Regions from separate parts of the Kosakonia radicincitans DSM 16656 genome, predicted to be linked through region 2. Evidence: predicted binding sites of a transcription regulator. Region 2 holds the regulator's gene; the other holds the start of a gene.
What was found. The regulator PhoB, encoded in region 2, activates phosphate uptake and scavenging genes when phosphate is short. The targets are predictions, from matches to a motif close to CTGTCATAAAACTGNCNNAT.
Positions count from the first base shown of each region.

Region 1: a site for PhoB is predicted at 2,522-2,541, ahead of uvrB (excinuclease ABC subunit UvrB). Genes of this name have one in related genera too.

Region 1 is NZ_CP018016.1:3,904,543-3,912,134, forward strand. It holds gene pmrB (two-component system sensor histidine kinase PmrB) at 1-162, shown strand, start outside; gene uvrB (excinuclease ABC subunit UvrB) at 269-2,290, opposite strand; gene Y71_RS18815 (ABC transporter ATP-binding protein) at 3,042-3,764, shown strand; gene bioD (dethiobiotin synthase) at 3,706-4,428, opposite strand; gene bioC (malonyl-ACP O-methyltransferase BioC) at 4,421-5,170, opposite strand; gene bioF (8-amino-7-oxononanoate synthase) at 5,157-6,311, opposite strand; gene bioB (biotin synthase BioB) at 6,308-7,348, opposite strand; gene bioA (adenosylmethionine--8-amino-7-oxononanoate transaminase) at 7,435-7,592, shown strand, end outside.
Region 2 is NZ_CP018016.1:4,391,516-4,399,107, reverse strand. It holds gene sbcC (exonuclease subunit SbcC) at 1-2,103, opposite strand, end outside; gene sbcD (exonuclease subunit SbcD) at 2,100-3,302, opposite strand; gene phoB (phosphate response regulator transcription factor PhoB) at 3,504-4,193, shown strand; gene phoR (phosphate regulon sensor histidine kinase PhoR) at 4,215-5,513, shown strand; gene brnQ (branched-chain amino acid transporter carrier protein BrnQ) at 5,919-7,238, shown strand; gene proY (proline-specific permease ProY) at 7,323-7,592, shown strand, end outside.

The sequences.
Region 1 (7,592 bases), 490 kb from region 2:
TTAAGCATCGTGTCGCGCATCGCACAGCTTCATGACGCACAGTTCTTTTTGCACAACCGCCTTACGCAATCCGGTGTACGGGCGTGGATTAAATTTCTTCCGGCCGCCCGCCATTTACCATCAGTAGCTCAGCACCCACAGATGAGCGAAACCGATCACTAATGCCAGTGCGAAGGCGACGGCTAAAAATTCACGAACGTTAAACTGCTGCATGACACTGCCCTCCAGAATAGTGGGGGCAGTGTGTCAGGAGTAGGTTAAGCAAACATTAAGATGCGACAATAAACAGTTCACGTAGCTGGTGCAATTGATCGCGTACCTGCGCCGCCTCTTCGAATTCCAGATTCTGCGCATGCTGCATCATCAGCCCTTCCAGCTCGTGGATTTTCTGTTGCAGCGCTTTCGGCGTCAGCGCCAGTTCTGCCGCTTCCACCTGCGCCGGGGTGCGGGTTTTGCCACGCCCTTTCGCACGCGTTTTCGCCAGCCCTTCGCCCATCGCCAGAATATCCACCACCTTCTTGTTCAGGCCTTGCGGCGTTATGCCGTGCTCAACGTTATAAGCGTGCTGTTTTTCGCGGCGGCGTTCGGTTTCACCGATTGCTTTCGCCATCGATGGCGTGATCTTATCGCCGTACAGAATCGCTTTCCCGTTGATGTTACGCGCTGCGCGGCCAATGGTCTGAATCAGTGAACGCTCCGAACGCAGGAAGCCCTCTTTGTCCGCATCCAGAATCGCCACCAGCGACACTTCCGGCATATCCAGCCCTTCGCGCAGCAGGTTGATGCCCACCAGCACATCAAACTCGCCGAGACGCAGGTCGCGGATAATTTCCATACGTTCAACCGTATCAATATCAGAGTGCAGATAACGCACCCGTTCACCGTGCTCTTCCAGATATTCGGTGAGATCTTCCGCCATACGCTTGGTCAACGTCGTCACCAGCACGCGCTCATTAATGGCCGCGCGGATGCGGATTTCCGACAGCAGATCGTCAACCTGCGTAGCGACCGGGCGCACTTCGATGATGGGATCCAGCAAACCTGTCGGACGTACCACCTGGTCAATCACTTCATCGCCGGATTTCTCCAGCTCGTAATTGCCCGGCGTCGCCGAAACATAGATAGACTGCGGCGCCAGCGCTTCAAACTCTTCAAATTTCAGCGGACGGTTGTCCAGCGCCGACGGCAGACGGAAACCGTACTCCACCAGTGTCTCTTTACGCGCCCGGTCGCCACGGAACATCCCGCCGATTTGCGGGATGGTGACGTGGGATTCGTCGATCACTAACAGGCCATCGGCTGGCAGGTAATCAAACAGCGTTGGCGGCGGCTCGCCAGGGCCGCGCCCGGAGAGATAGCGCGAGTAGTTTTCGATGCCGGAGCAGTAGCCCAGCTCGTTCATCATCTCCAGATCGAACTGCGTGCGCTGGCTGAGACGCTGCTCTTCCAGCAGCTTATTGTTCGCCAGCAGCGTTTTACGCCGTTCTGCCAGCTCATCTTTGATCTCTTCCATCGCCTGCACGATACGCTCGCGCGGCGTCACGTAGTGCGTTTTCGGGTAAATGGTAAAGCGCTGAACCGTCGATTCCACATGCCCGGTGAGCGGGTCAAACAGCGACAGACGCTCTACTTCTTCGTCGAACAACTCGACGCGCAGCGCCAGGTCATCCGATTCCGCCGGGAAGATATCAATCACTTCCCCACGCACGCGAAACGTCCCGCGCTGGAAGGCCTGATCGTTGCGGGTGTACTGAAGTTCTGCCAGACGACGCAGAATCGAACGCTGGTCGATAATCATGCCGTTGGTCAGATGGAGCATCATCTTCAGGTAGAGATCCGGATCGCCCAGGCCATAGATGGCCGAAACGGACGCCACGACCACCACATCACGGCGTTCCAGCAGCGCCTTCGTTGCTGACAGGCGCATCTGCTCGATATGCTCGTTCACCGAGGCATCTTTTTCGATAAAGGTGTCCGAGCTGGGCACATAGGCTTCCGGCTGGTAGTAGTCATAGTAGGAGACGAAATACTCCACCGCGTTTTCCGGGAAGAACTCCTTCATTTCGCCATACAACTGCGCCGCCAGCGTTTTGTTCGGCGCCAGCACCATCGTAGGGCGTTGCAGATCGGCAATGACATTGGCGATGGTAAAGGTCTTACCCGAGCCGGTAACCCCCAGCAGCGTCTGGTGCGCGAGGCCGTCTTCCAGACCTTCCTTAAGCCGACGAATCGCCTCAGGCTGGTCGCCGGAGGGACGAAAAGCAGAATTCAGTTTGAACGGTTTACTCATGAACGGCTACCTGGTGAAGGAATGAGCGGGCAGGTAACATATTTTACTCACCCTGTTCACTTTTGCCAATAAATAATACTGGATGAAAAAACAGTAGCAGGTTAGCTGATTTGGTCTACCCGCGATAAAGAAATGCGTTTTCGCGTTAAATTTCCCCCCCGACAAGATAAAACACCACACCCGCAGGGTTATCCCCAGGAATCTTCACTTTTTAACAATTGTCAAGCCGCACCTTGAAAGTTTTGTGGCAGCCAGTGACACTTTTCTTACAACCATTGATTTTATATAACCAATTGATAAATAAAAATTAATTCAAAAAGCCGGGTTTCGCACCAATTCAGACGGAAGCCGCGTCCGCTCTCGCTTGCCGCACGTTTTCTAACTCTAATACACAAGGTTATCCACAGGAATAGTGGATAACTGCCGCCAGCCCGTATACCTCGCCAGCCGACAAATTCCCAACAAGACCCAACAACTCTTCGTTAAAAAATTTTTATCATTTCTTTTTGCTCATTATCAGCTAAACAAAGACGTCATCCTCATGAGAGACCAATCACAAATTGTCGCTTTGCTGCACCACAACCCAACACTGGTAGCACTGGCAAAGTGCAGGATATTTACCTGCGTTCTCTCTTTCCCGCGTGTTAAACGGCAGTTTTATCATCCGCATCCGAAAAAAAAGCCTTTTTTCGCTTCTGGCAAGCCTTTTGCAATACGGAATGGTCACCAGAGCCGTAAGAAGGAGCGGACAATGTTGAGCTTACGCGCAGTAAACCAGTACTACGGTAATCAGCATACGTTATGGAATGTTGATCTTGATTTAACCCCGGGCGTATGTAATTCGATCATCGGCATGCCAGGAATGGGGAAAACAACACTCATAAATTGCATTTCCGGTTATTTACCCATTGAGAGCGGCAGCATGATTTGGCAGGAAGCAGGCGCACCACCGTGCGATCTGCTGAATATTCAGGCAGAGCACCGCAGCGCAATGGGAATTGGCTATGTGCCGCAGGACCGGCGCATCTTTTCGCAATTGACCGTGGAGGAGAACCTGCATATTGCCATGCGTGCAGTCGGCGAGCCGGGAAGCGTCATGGGGCGCGATATTTACGACCTGTTCCCTGAGCTGTATACGCTGCGTCCGGTACGTGGCGCAGAGCTGTCAGAGGATAACCAGCAACAACTGGCGATGGCGCGGGCGCTGGTCACCCGCCCGCGATTGCTCCTGCTTGATGAGCCGACGCGCGGGCTGGGCCAGGCGTTTATCCATAAACTGGGTAACCTGATCGTACGGCTGAACCAGGAATTCGGCATGACCATTTTACTGGCCGAGCAGCATCTCTCATTCATTCGCCGGGTAGCCGACCGTTTTTGTCTGTTGCACCGGGGACGCAACGTCGCGCAGGGAGATGTCAGACAACTGGATGATCAGATGCTGTCACACTGGATGACACGGGAGTCAGTACGCTGAGATCGAGAAAATGGCCTGTTTTTTCTTTTTCGGGCGCGTGGGCAAACCAGGGGATTTCACCAATCAGTGGAGCCTGCATCACGCGCCGCAGCGTCGCCATATACTCCCGGTGACGCGCGCCTGGCGCCACCACATCGTTAGCAATCCAGCCCGCCAGCCTTAATCCTGCCTGGCGTACCGCTTGCGCTGTCAGCATGGCGTGGTTGATACAGCCCAATTTCACGCCCACCACCAGAATCACCGGCAACTGCTCCTGAATAACCCAGTCGGCATAGGTGAACGTTTCTGAAAGCGGCGTAAACCAGCCGCCCGCCCCTTCCACCAGCAGCCACTCTGCTTGCGTTTCCAGCGTGCGTAACCCGGCAGACATCACAGCGGCGTCAATCGGTTCGCCCAGATCGGCACTGACAATATGCGGCGAGGTCGGTTCCGCGAAGGTGTAAGGGTTCACGGTTTTATAATCCAGCGGCAAACTACTATGCTGCTGCAACGCCAGCGCGTCGCTATTACGCAGCCCCTGCGCCGTCATTTCACTACCAGATGCAACCGGTTTATACCCTGCACTGCGCAAACCGCGCAGGTTTGCCGCCTGTAGCAGCGCGCAGCTGGCGACGGTTTTCCCCACTTCGGTATCCGTGCCGGTGACAAAATAGCGTTCAATCACGCGTGATAACTCCCCAAAAAAGATGATACGTCAGGGGACATTTCCCCTGCTGCTGCGGCCAGGCGAGTTGCAGGCGTTGCAGTTTGCCCCGCGTCAGCCCCTGCTGCCTGCCGTCGTGTAAATGTGTCGCGCCAATGCCTTTCAGCGACCGCAGCGCGCGGGCGGCATCATCAAAGTGCAAGGTGATGCTCTCGACACCGCTGCGTAACGACCAGCCCGCTAAAGCCTGTTCGATTGCCGGAAGGGATAAAAAGCGATTGGCATGCGGCTGATCGTCCACCGCCCGCCAGGCTTGATTCAATTCCGGCAACGAAGCTTCCACCAGTGTGGTAAATGCCACAAGACCGCCGGGTTGCGTCACGCGACAGAGTTCGCTGATAGCCTGGCGTAAGTCATCACACCACTGCACGGCGAGGTTGCTCCACACCAGTGAGAACTGTGCATCCACCAGAGGCAGCGCTTCGATATCCCCCAGCAGATAACGAGCAGCGCTTTGCTGTCGACGCGCTTCATCCAGCATAGTGGCCGAGAGATCCAGTGCCGTCACATTACTGCCCAGCCCGCGCCAGTAACGGCTTATGGTGCCAGGGCCGCAACCAGCATCAAGAACGTTTGCCGGGGTGATTTCGCCCAGTTGTTTCAGCAGCAGATCGGCACTTAGCCGCTGCAATGCGTCGTGGTGAGCGTAACTTTGCGCCGCACGGCCAAATGCGGCGGCAACGGCGCGTTTATTCACCGCCATATAACGCCTCCAGCAGACTATCAATATCTTCCGCCAGGTGAGCCGCCGTCAGCGTCAGGCGCAGGCGAGCGGTGCCCGGCGGTACGGTCGGCGGACGAATCGCTGTCACCCAGCATCCCTGCTGACGCAGACGCTCCGCCAGACGCAGGGCGCGCGCGTTATCACCGACGATGAGCGGCTGAATCGCGCTCTCTGAATCTGCCAGCGTCATCGGCAGTTGCGCCGCGCCGTGGCGAAAACGTGCGATCAGCGCCGCCAGCGTTGCCCGGCGTTGCTCGCCCTCATCACTGCGGATCACCCGCAATGCCGCGCTGAGCGCCATTGCCTGCGCGGGTGGCATTGCGGTGCTGTAAATCAGATGACGGGCGAATTGCAGCAAATAGTCGGCAACCGTTTCGCTGCACAGCACTGCCGCGCCGCTGACGCCGAAGCCTTTGCCAAAGGTAACAATCAATATCTCAGGTTTGATGCCATGCAGATGGCAACTGCCGCGCCCCTGCTCACCCACCACGCCGGTGCCGTGCGCGTCGTCAACCATCAGCCACGCCTGCGCTTCACGTGCCGCCTGGGCGATTTCCGCCAGCGGCGCGCTGTCGCCATCCATACTGAAAATGCCTTCGGTGACCATCAGTTGCTGGCCGTCAATGGGCTTTGCCAGTAGCGTTCGCATCTGCGCCACATCGTTGTGCGCAAAACGCCGCAACTGCGCCGGACTGTGGCTGGCCGCTTCCAGCAACGACGCGTGGCTCAGCTTGTCGGCAACAATGCGATCCTCTTTACCGGTCAGTGCGGCGATCGTCGCCTGATTGGCGGAAAAGCCAGAGATAAACAGCAGCGCGCGCGGGTATCCCAGCCATTCGGCCAGCTCGCTTTCCAGCGCCTGATGCGCCACGGTGTGGCCGCTGACGTGCCCCGAACCGCCGCTGCCCACGCCATAGCGTTCCGCGCCCTGCTGCCAGGCACGCACCACTGCCGGATGCTGGCTTAAGCCGAGGTAATCATTGCTGGAGAAGTTACAAAAACGCCGCTCACCGACCGTCAGCCAGCGTCCTGCGCCTTGTGCCACAGTCTGTCGCGAGCGCAGGGCATCTGCCGCGCGGCGTTCGCTCAACGCGGCATCAATACGCTGTTGCCAGCTCATAGCGCTGCCGCGTTGTAGAATTGCTCCGTATCGGCGTGCAGCAGTTGCTGCTCAATCTGCTGTTGCTGTTCGTTATCGCCATTCAGCACTTCTGTCTGCTGCGGGTTCAGCCCCAGTTTGCGGAACAGTTGCAGATCTTTATCCTCTTCCGGGTTCGGCGTGGTCAGGAGTTTGCAGCCGTAGAAAATGGAGTTCGCCCCGGCCATAAAACACATTGCCTGGGTCTGTTCGTTCATTTGTTCGCGACCGGCAGAAAGGCGCACATGGGAAGTGGGCATCATAATGCGGGCAATGGCGATGGTGCGGATAAAATCGAAGGCATCGACATCGTCATTATCGGCCAGCGGCGTGCCTTTGACCTTCACCAGCATGTTAATCGGCACGCTCTCCGGCGGCGTGGGCAGATTCGCCAGTTGCAGCAGCAGACCGGCGCGATCTTTCACCGTTTCCCCCAGCCCGACGATACCGCCCGAGCAGACTTTGATCCCGGCTTCGCGCACTTTATCCAGCGTGTCGAGGCGCTCCTGGTAGGTGCGGGTGGTGATGATATTGCCGTAAAACTCCGGCGAGGTGTCGAGGTTGTGGTTGTAGTAATCCAGCCCGGCGCTGGCAAGGCGCTGTGCCTGGTTTTCATTCAGCGTGCCGAGCGTCATACAGGCTTCCATCCCCATCGCTTTGACCCCTTCAACCATTTTTTCAAGGTACGGCATGTCGCGATCGTGCGGGTTTTTCCAGGCTGCGCCCATACAAAAACGCGTTGATCCGGCGAGTTTCGCCTGTCGCGCCGATTCCAGCACCTGCTCCACTTCCATCAGCCGCTCGGATTCCAGCCCGGTTTTGTAGCGCGCGCTCTGCGGGCAATATTTGCAATCTTCCGGGCAGGCGCCGGTCTTGATCGACAGCAGCGTACTGACCTGAACCTGGCGCGGATCAAAGTGCTGGCGGTGAACCTGCTGCGCTTCAAACAGCAGTTCAAGGAATGGTTTTTCAAACAGGGCGGTAACTTGCGACATTGTCCAGCGTGCGTGGTGAGCCATCGGGCGTCTCCAAAGGGTGTTGTTAATTTTTGATTCGGTGTAGACTTGTAAACCTAAAACTTTTTAATTTGGTTTACAAGTCGATTATGACCGCAGACGATTTCGCTTTTGACCAGCGCCATATCTGGCACCCGTATACGTCAATGACCTCTCCCCTGCCGGTTTACCCGGTGCAATCCGCGCAAGGCTGCGAGATTCAACTCAGCAGCGGTGAGCGGCTGGTGGACGGCATGTCCTCCTGGTG
Region 2 (7,592 bases):
CAGCGTATCGAGAATGGGCGTAAGTTGGGTGATTTGCTCTTGCAGCGCGATCTGCTGTTGCTGCTGCTGTTGCCATTGCTCCGCTTCCTGCGCGCGCGCCGCCAGCCATGCGGCTTCTTCGCCTTCCGGTGGCAGAGTCAGATCCAGTTGTTGCAGCGCCGCAGCCAGCGTGTCGCGACGGGTGGTGACTGCCTGCTGGTATTGTTCGCTCTGCTGTTGCAGTTCGTTGATTTGAAAAAGTAATGTCTGGCGCTGGTTGTGCAGATAGAGCTGGTGTTCATACGCATCCTGCGCGCTTTGCCAACTGGTCAATTCACGGTGCGGATCCAGCGAGACATTCAACTGCTCGCACAGCGTAACCCACTCCTGCAATCCCGTTTGTTCATCCTGTTGAAGCGAGCGGACTTCGCGCTCGTCTTTTTCATAACGTTCAGCTATGCCTTTCAGCCGCTCGCCCAGCGCCACGCCTTCTTCTTTTACCTTCTGCACTTCGTCAAACAGCAACTGACGGCGAGACTGGTTCACGCCTGGCTCGATCGTCTGGTAGTGCGCAACCGCCGGATGTTCCGTGGCGCCACACAGCGGACAGGGCTGACCCGCCTGCAGGCGCGCGCGCTCGCTCTCCAGACTTTTGATGGTGTTTTCCAGCTCGCAGATGGTGGTGACTTCTGTCAGCAACTGGTTTTTTTCTTTATACAACGCGCGTTTTTGTTCCCGCTCGGCGTTGAGCTTTTCCTGCTCGGCTTGCAGATCCCGCAGGCTTTGCTGACGCAGGCTCAGTTGCTTGCGCAGCGGAGCGAAGCGGGCGTGCAGGGCGGCAAGCTGTTGGCGTAGCGGGCGATGCTGTGCGCACTGCGCCATCGCCGCAGCCGTCTCTTCCGCCGTCAGTTCCAGCGTGGCTTCCGGCAGCGTTTGCAGTTTCTGCTGATGGGTCAGCACGCGCTGTTGCAGGCTTTGCCACTGCTTTTTCTCCTCTTCCAACTGGTTAAACAGCACGCGCCAGCCGGTCAGTTCGCTGTGCCAGCGCTGGAAGCGGGCATGTTCGGCCAGCCAGCCGGCAACCGTTTTTTGACTGCCCAGCAGAACGGCATGCTTCTCGACGGCGGTTGCGCGGATACGCGCGCGCTGCAACAGGCTGGCATGTAAGCGAGTATTTACTTCTTCACTTTGGCTGCGGGTACGGGCCAGCGCTTTATGTTGCTCTTCAAGACGTTCCCACAGCGGACGTAACTGCAAAGCCGGTTGCGCCAGGGCAAGCCGCGCCAGTTGCGGCTGCGCGGCAGCCAGCGCCTGCTGCGCCTGCACCTGCGCGGCTTGCGCCCGTCCGAGCGCGGCACGAAGTTCGGCTTCTCGGTTTAGCCATTGCGCCTGTGCCTGCGTGGTTTGTTGCCCGGCCAGCAGCGTTTTTTCTTCGTCAGTAAGCGCCTGCAAACCTGTACTCAGTTGCTGGCGCTGTTCATCGTTGAGCAGCACCACGCCTTCCGCCTGCGCCTGTAGCTGTTCCAGCCGGGTTTTGGCCGCTTTATGTTTCTCAAACACCATGGCCGAAATCTGGCCATAGATTTCCGTGCCCGTCAGCTCTTCCAGCAGCTCGGCGCGCTCGCGCGGTTTGGCATTGAGAAACGCGGCAAATTGCCCCTGCGACAGCAGCATTGAGCGGGTAAAGCGGCCGTAGTCCAGCCCGGTTAATGAGGCGGTGAGATCGAGTTTATCTTTGACTTTATCGGCGAGGATTTTGCCGTCGGCGCAGGTCGCGAGCTCGACGCGCGGTGCTTGCAGATTGCCATCTGCCTGACCGCGCGCGCGGCTCTGGCTCCAGAAAGCGCGGTAAGCAATGCCTTTTACTTCAAATTCCACTTCCGCCAGGCACTCGGCAGTATCGCGGGTCATCAGATCGTTTTGCGATTGTGACAGGGTGCTAAGGCGCGGTGTTTCGTGGTACAGCGCCAGACAAATAGCATCGAGCAGGGTGGTTTTCCCTGCGCCCGTCGCGCCGGTAATGGCGAACAAACCGTTGCTGGCGAACGGCTCTTCGGTAAAGTCGATTTTCCATTCGCCTTTCAGCGAGTTGAGGTTTTTTAACCGCAAACTGAGGATCTTCATGCCTCTTTCTCCGCATCCAGCGCCTGGCGCGCTTCACTGAACAAGGCTTGCAGGCGCGCCGTTTGCATCTCGTCGATCTCTTCCTGCGCCAGGCGGCGGGCGAAGACCTCTTCAACTTTCAATTCACTGAGCGTTTCCCGCAGCTCTCCGGCGAGGATCCGCTCCCGCTGTTCGCGGCTGCGGCGCACCAGCAACACTTCGACGGGCAAATCTTCGGTAACTTGCTGGATTTTACGTTGCATATCAGCCAGATATTCGCGGCTTTCAATTTCAATATCCAGCCAGACTGGCGTGTCGGTGGACGCATCGCGCCACTGCTCAAGCTGGCGGCAAATCTCGGCGAAATCACCCTTGATTACGGCCAGCGGCTGCGTGGCCGGAATGTCGAGCGCGGTAACTTCCGCCAGCTTGCCATCGCTGAACGTGACCAGATTGACGCTTTTACGCTTTCCGGTTTCATCAAAACTCAGTGGGATCGGTGAACCGCAGTAGCGAATATGCTGCAGGCCGCCAATTTTCTGCGCGCGGTGAATATGTCCAAGCGCAATATAGTCGGCTGGCGGGAAATTCTCCGCCGGGAAGGCATCCAGGGTGCCGATATAGATGTCACGTACGGCGTCACTTTTGCTGGCACCGACGGTGGTCAAATGGCCGCTGGCGATAATCGGCAGCGCCTGCTCGCCGCGCAGAATGCAGGCGGCGTCATACTGCTTCTGGTAGTAATCGGTAATAGCCGCCAGCAGATGTTGCTGTTTTTCCTGCCCTGATAATCCGGCCTGGCTGATGACCATGTCACGCGGGCGTAAAAACGGTACCGGACAGAAAACGGCGCCGGGCGTGCCATCACGGCGATTGAGCCAGAATGGTGCGGCGCCGGCACTGGCGACCACGGTGGTTTTCAGGTAAGCGAGGATCTCTTTTGATTCGTTCAGCGTTGCCACGGAATCATGGTTGCCCGCCAGCACCACTAACTGGCAGCCGGTTTGCTGGAGTTTCACCACAAAGCGGTTATATAACTCGCGGGCATAACTGGGCGGAGAACCGGTATCAAAGATATCACCTGCAACAATAATGGCGTCCACCTGGTGCTGCTCTGCGGCATTCAGCAGCCAGTCGAGAAAGGCGTCATGTTCTGCAGCGCGGCTTTTGCTGTAAAAGTTCTGACCCAAATGCCAGTCTGAAGTGTGAATAATGCGCATAGCGATTCCGTGGCGAAAATGGATAAACGCGATTATAACATTCAGGGTGTTAGAGACATTAACTGCGTGAATATTCGCGCTGTCATAATGCTGCGGGCAGGGTCATCTGGTGGTCATGTTATTCATAAATCTGTCATAAAACTGACGCATAATGGCGCCGCTATACAAACTGACGACTTATACGAGAAAACAGGGCGAATTATGGCGAGACGAATTCTGGTCGTTGAAGATGAAGCACCGATCCGTGAAATGGTGTGCTTTGTGCTCGAGCAAAATGGTTTTCAACCGGTAGAAGCTGAAGATTATGACAGTGCGGTGAACCAACTTAACGAACCCTGGCCAGACTTGGTTTTACTGGACTGGATGTTGCCTGGCGGTTCCGGTATTCAGTTTATTAAGCACCTGAAACGCGAGGCCATGACCCGCGATATTCCGGTGATGATGCTGACGGCGCGTGGCGAAGAGGAAGATCGTGTACGCGGTCTGGAAACCGGTGCGGACGATTACATTACCAAGCCCTTCTCACCGAAAGAGCTGGTTGCCCGTATTAAAGCGGTTATGCGCCGTATTTCGCCGATGGCGGTGGAAGAAGTGATTGAAATGCAGGGACTTAGCCTCGATCCCTCTTCGCATCGCGTGATGACCGGCGAAAATCCGCTGGATATGGGGCCGACGGAGTTTAAACTCTTACACTTCTTTATGACCCACCCGGAACGCGTGTACAGTCGTGAACAACTGCTGAACCATGTCTGGGGAACCAATGTTTACGTCGAAGACAGAACGGTTGATGTCCATATTCGTCGCCTGCGCAAAGCGCTGGAACACAGCGGTCACGATCGTATGGTGCAAACAGTGCGCGGCACGGGATATCGTTTTTCGACCCGTTTCTGAAATTTGACAGGAGTGTGACGCGTGCTGGAACGGCTGTCATGGAAAAGGCTGGTGCTGGAGCTCCTCCTTTGTTGTCTACCTGCTTTTATACTCGGCGCGATTTTCGGTTACCTGCCCTGGTTTTTATTTGCCGCGGTAACCGGGCTGCTGATCTGGCATTTCTGGAATTTACTGCGCCTCTCCTGGTGGTTGTGGGTCGATAAAAGTATGACTCCACCGCCCGGCACGGGAAGCTGGGAGCCGCTGTTATACGGGCTGCACCAGATGCAGATGCGTAATAAAAAGCGGCGGCGCGAGCTGGGTAATCTCATCAAACGCTTTCGCAGCGGTGCGGAATCTCTGCCGGATGCGGTGATCCTCACCACCGAAGAAGGGTCTATTTTCTGGTGTAACGGCCTGGCACAACAGCTGCTGGGGCTGCGCTGGCCGGATGATAACGGGCAGAACATCCTGAACCTGCTGCGCTACCCTGAATTCACGCAGTATCTTAAAAAACAAGAATTTACCCGGCCACTGAATCTGGTGCTGAACAGCGGGCGCCATCTGGAGATCCGCGTGATGCCTTACAGCGAGCAGCAACTGCTGCTGGTGGCGCGCGATGTTACGCAGATGCACCAACTGGAAGGCGCGCGGCGTAACTTTTTCGCTAACGTCAGCCATGAATTGCGCACGCCGTTGACGGTGCTGCAAGGTTACCTGGAGATGATGCAGGAGCAGGCGCTGGAAGGCGCGCCGCGCGAAAAAGCGCTGCATACCATGCGTGAGCAAACATCGCGGATGGAAGGGCTGGTGCGCCAGCTGCTGACGCTGTCGAAGATTGAAGCGGCGCCGACGCTGCCGCCAAATGAAACCATCGATGTGCCGATGATGCTGCGCCTGGTTGAACGGGAAGCGCAGACGCTCAGCCAAAAAAAGCACAACCTGGAGTTTGAGGTCGATAACGCCTTAAAAGTGCTCGGTAATGAGGAGCAATTGCGCAGCGCCATCTCCAACCTGGTGTATAACGCGGTGAATCATACGCCCGCCGGAACGCACATTATTGTGCGCTGGCAGCATGTGCCGCAAGGGGCGGAATTCAGCGTTGAGGATAATGGTCCGGGCATTGCCGCCGAACATATTCCGCGTCTGACCGAGCGTTTTTACCGCGTCGATAAGGCCCGTTCCCGGCAAACCGGCGGGAGCGGGCTTGGGCTGGCGATTGTTAAACATGCTCTCAACCATCACGAAAGCCGCCTTGATATTGCGAGTACGCCCGGCAAAGGGACGAGTTTTAGCTTTATTCTGCCGGAACGTCTGGTTGCCAAAACTCCTGCTGCCTGACGCTCCTGTCAGCTTATCTTTCCAGCGGCCTGTAAAAACAGGCCGCATTTCCTGCTGATTCCCCGCGATAAAACCTATTTTGTACGCATGATGCTTTTTTGTTCGCATGATCAGCCATGTGTTTTTCTTATAAATAGAGTATTGGACTGGATGTTTATCTTGATCCAGCATATCCATCTGGTTTTGCGATCCCATCTTGCCTTTAAACGTTATAAGCGTTTAAATTGCGCCCCTGACATTGTCAGACCGACTATGTTTACGTGGTAAATCGAAAAACTATACTCCGCCACGTTACGTATTAAGCATTTCCAGCTGATTTTTCACGGTTTATACGCGTTATTGTTCGGCAGGGAAGGCGAAAAATTCACCATTATTTACGACACCACATCCACAGGCAGTAAACTTATGACCTATCACTTAAAACCACGAGACATTGTTGCTCTGGGCTTTATGACCTTCGCCTTGTTCGTTGGCGCAGGGAACATCATTTTCCCGCCAATGGTCGGCTTGCAGGCGGGTGAACACGTCTGGATGGCGGCGTTTGGTTTTCTGATTACCGCCGTAGGCCTGCCGGTGCTGACAGTTGTTGCGCTGGCCAAAGTGGGTGGCGGTGTGGATAGCCTGAGCACGCCGATCGGTAAAGTCGCTGGCGTGCTGCTGGCAACCGTTTGTTATCTGGCGGTAGGGCCGTTGTTCGCCACGCCGCGTACGGCGACCGTCTCGTTTGAGGTGGGGATTGCGCCGCTGACTGGCGATGGCGCAATGCCGCTGCTGGTCTACAGCATCGTTTATTTTGCGCTGGTGATCCTGGTGTCGCTCTATCCGGGCAAGCTGCTGGATACTGTGGGCAACTTCCTTGCTCCGCTGAAAATTATCGCGCTGACCATTCTTTCGATTGCCGCGATCGTCTGGCCGGCTGGTCCTATCAGCCATGCGCTGGAAGCTTATCAGACTGCACCGTTCTCTAACGGTTTTGTTAATGGCTATCTGACGATGGATACGCTGGGTGCAATGGTGTTCGGTATCGTGATCGTGAATGCCGCCCGTTCGCGCGGTGTGACCGAAGCGCGTCTGCTGACCCGCTACACCGTCTGGGCCGGGCTGATGGCGGGCGTGGGGCTAACGCTGCTCTATCTGGCGCTGTTCCGCCTGGGTTCAGACAGCGCGACGCTGGTGGATCAATCCGCTAACGGCGCAGCGATTCTGCATGCTTATGTTCAGCACACCTTTGGTGGCGCGGGCAGCTTCCTGCTGGCGGCGTTGATCTTCATCGCTTGCCTGGTGACGGCGGTTGGCCTGACCTGCGCCTGCGCCGAGTTTTTCGCGCAATATCTGCCGCTCTCTTACCGTTCGCTGGTGTTTATTCTTGGCATCTTCTCAATGGCGGTTTCCAACCTGGGGCTGAGTCATCTGATTCAGATCTCCATCCCCGTGCTGACGATGATCTACCCGCCGTGCATCGTGCTGGTGGTGCTGAGCTTCAGCCGTTCGTGGTGGAACAACTCCACCCGCGTAATTGCGCCAGCCATGTTTATCAGCCTGCTTTTTGGTATCCTTGACGGCGTGAAAGCATCCGCCTTTGCTGAGTATTTACCGGCCTGGACGCAGCGTTTGCCGCTGGCGGAACAGGGGCTGGCCTGGCTGATGCCGAGCCTGGTGATGGTGGTTCTGGCGGCAGTCTGGGATCGCACCGCCGGGCGTCAGGTGACTTCCAGCGCGCATTAACAGTTGCGGATACGGTTTGTTTAACCACGGGGTTTGGCGCCCCGTGGTTTTTTATTTTTGTGTTGAATAATGGCAGTGGAAACGATGGAAAGTACGAATAAGCTGAAGCGTGGGTTAAGCACCCGCCACATCCGCTTTATGGCGCTGGGATCGGCAATCGGCACCGGGCTGTTTTACGGCTCTGCCGATGCCATCAAAATGGCCGGGCCGAGCGTGTTGCTGGCCTACATTATTGGTGGCGTCGCCGCGTATATCATTATGCGTGCGCTGGGTGAAATGTCGGTACATAACCCTTCCGCCAGCTCGTTCTCTCGTTACGCACAGGAAAACCTCGGCCCGCTTGCGGGCTATATC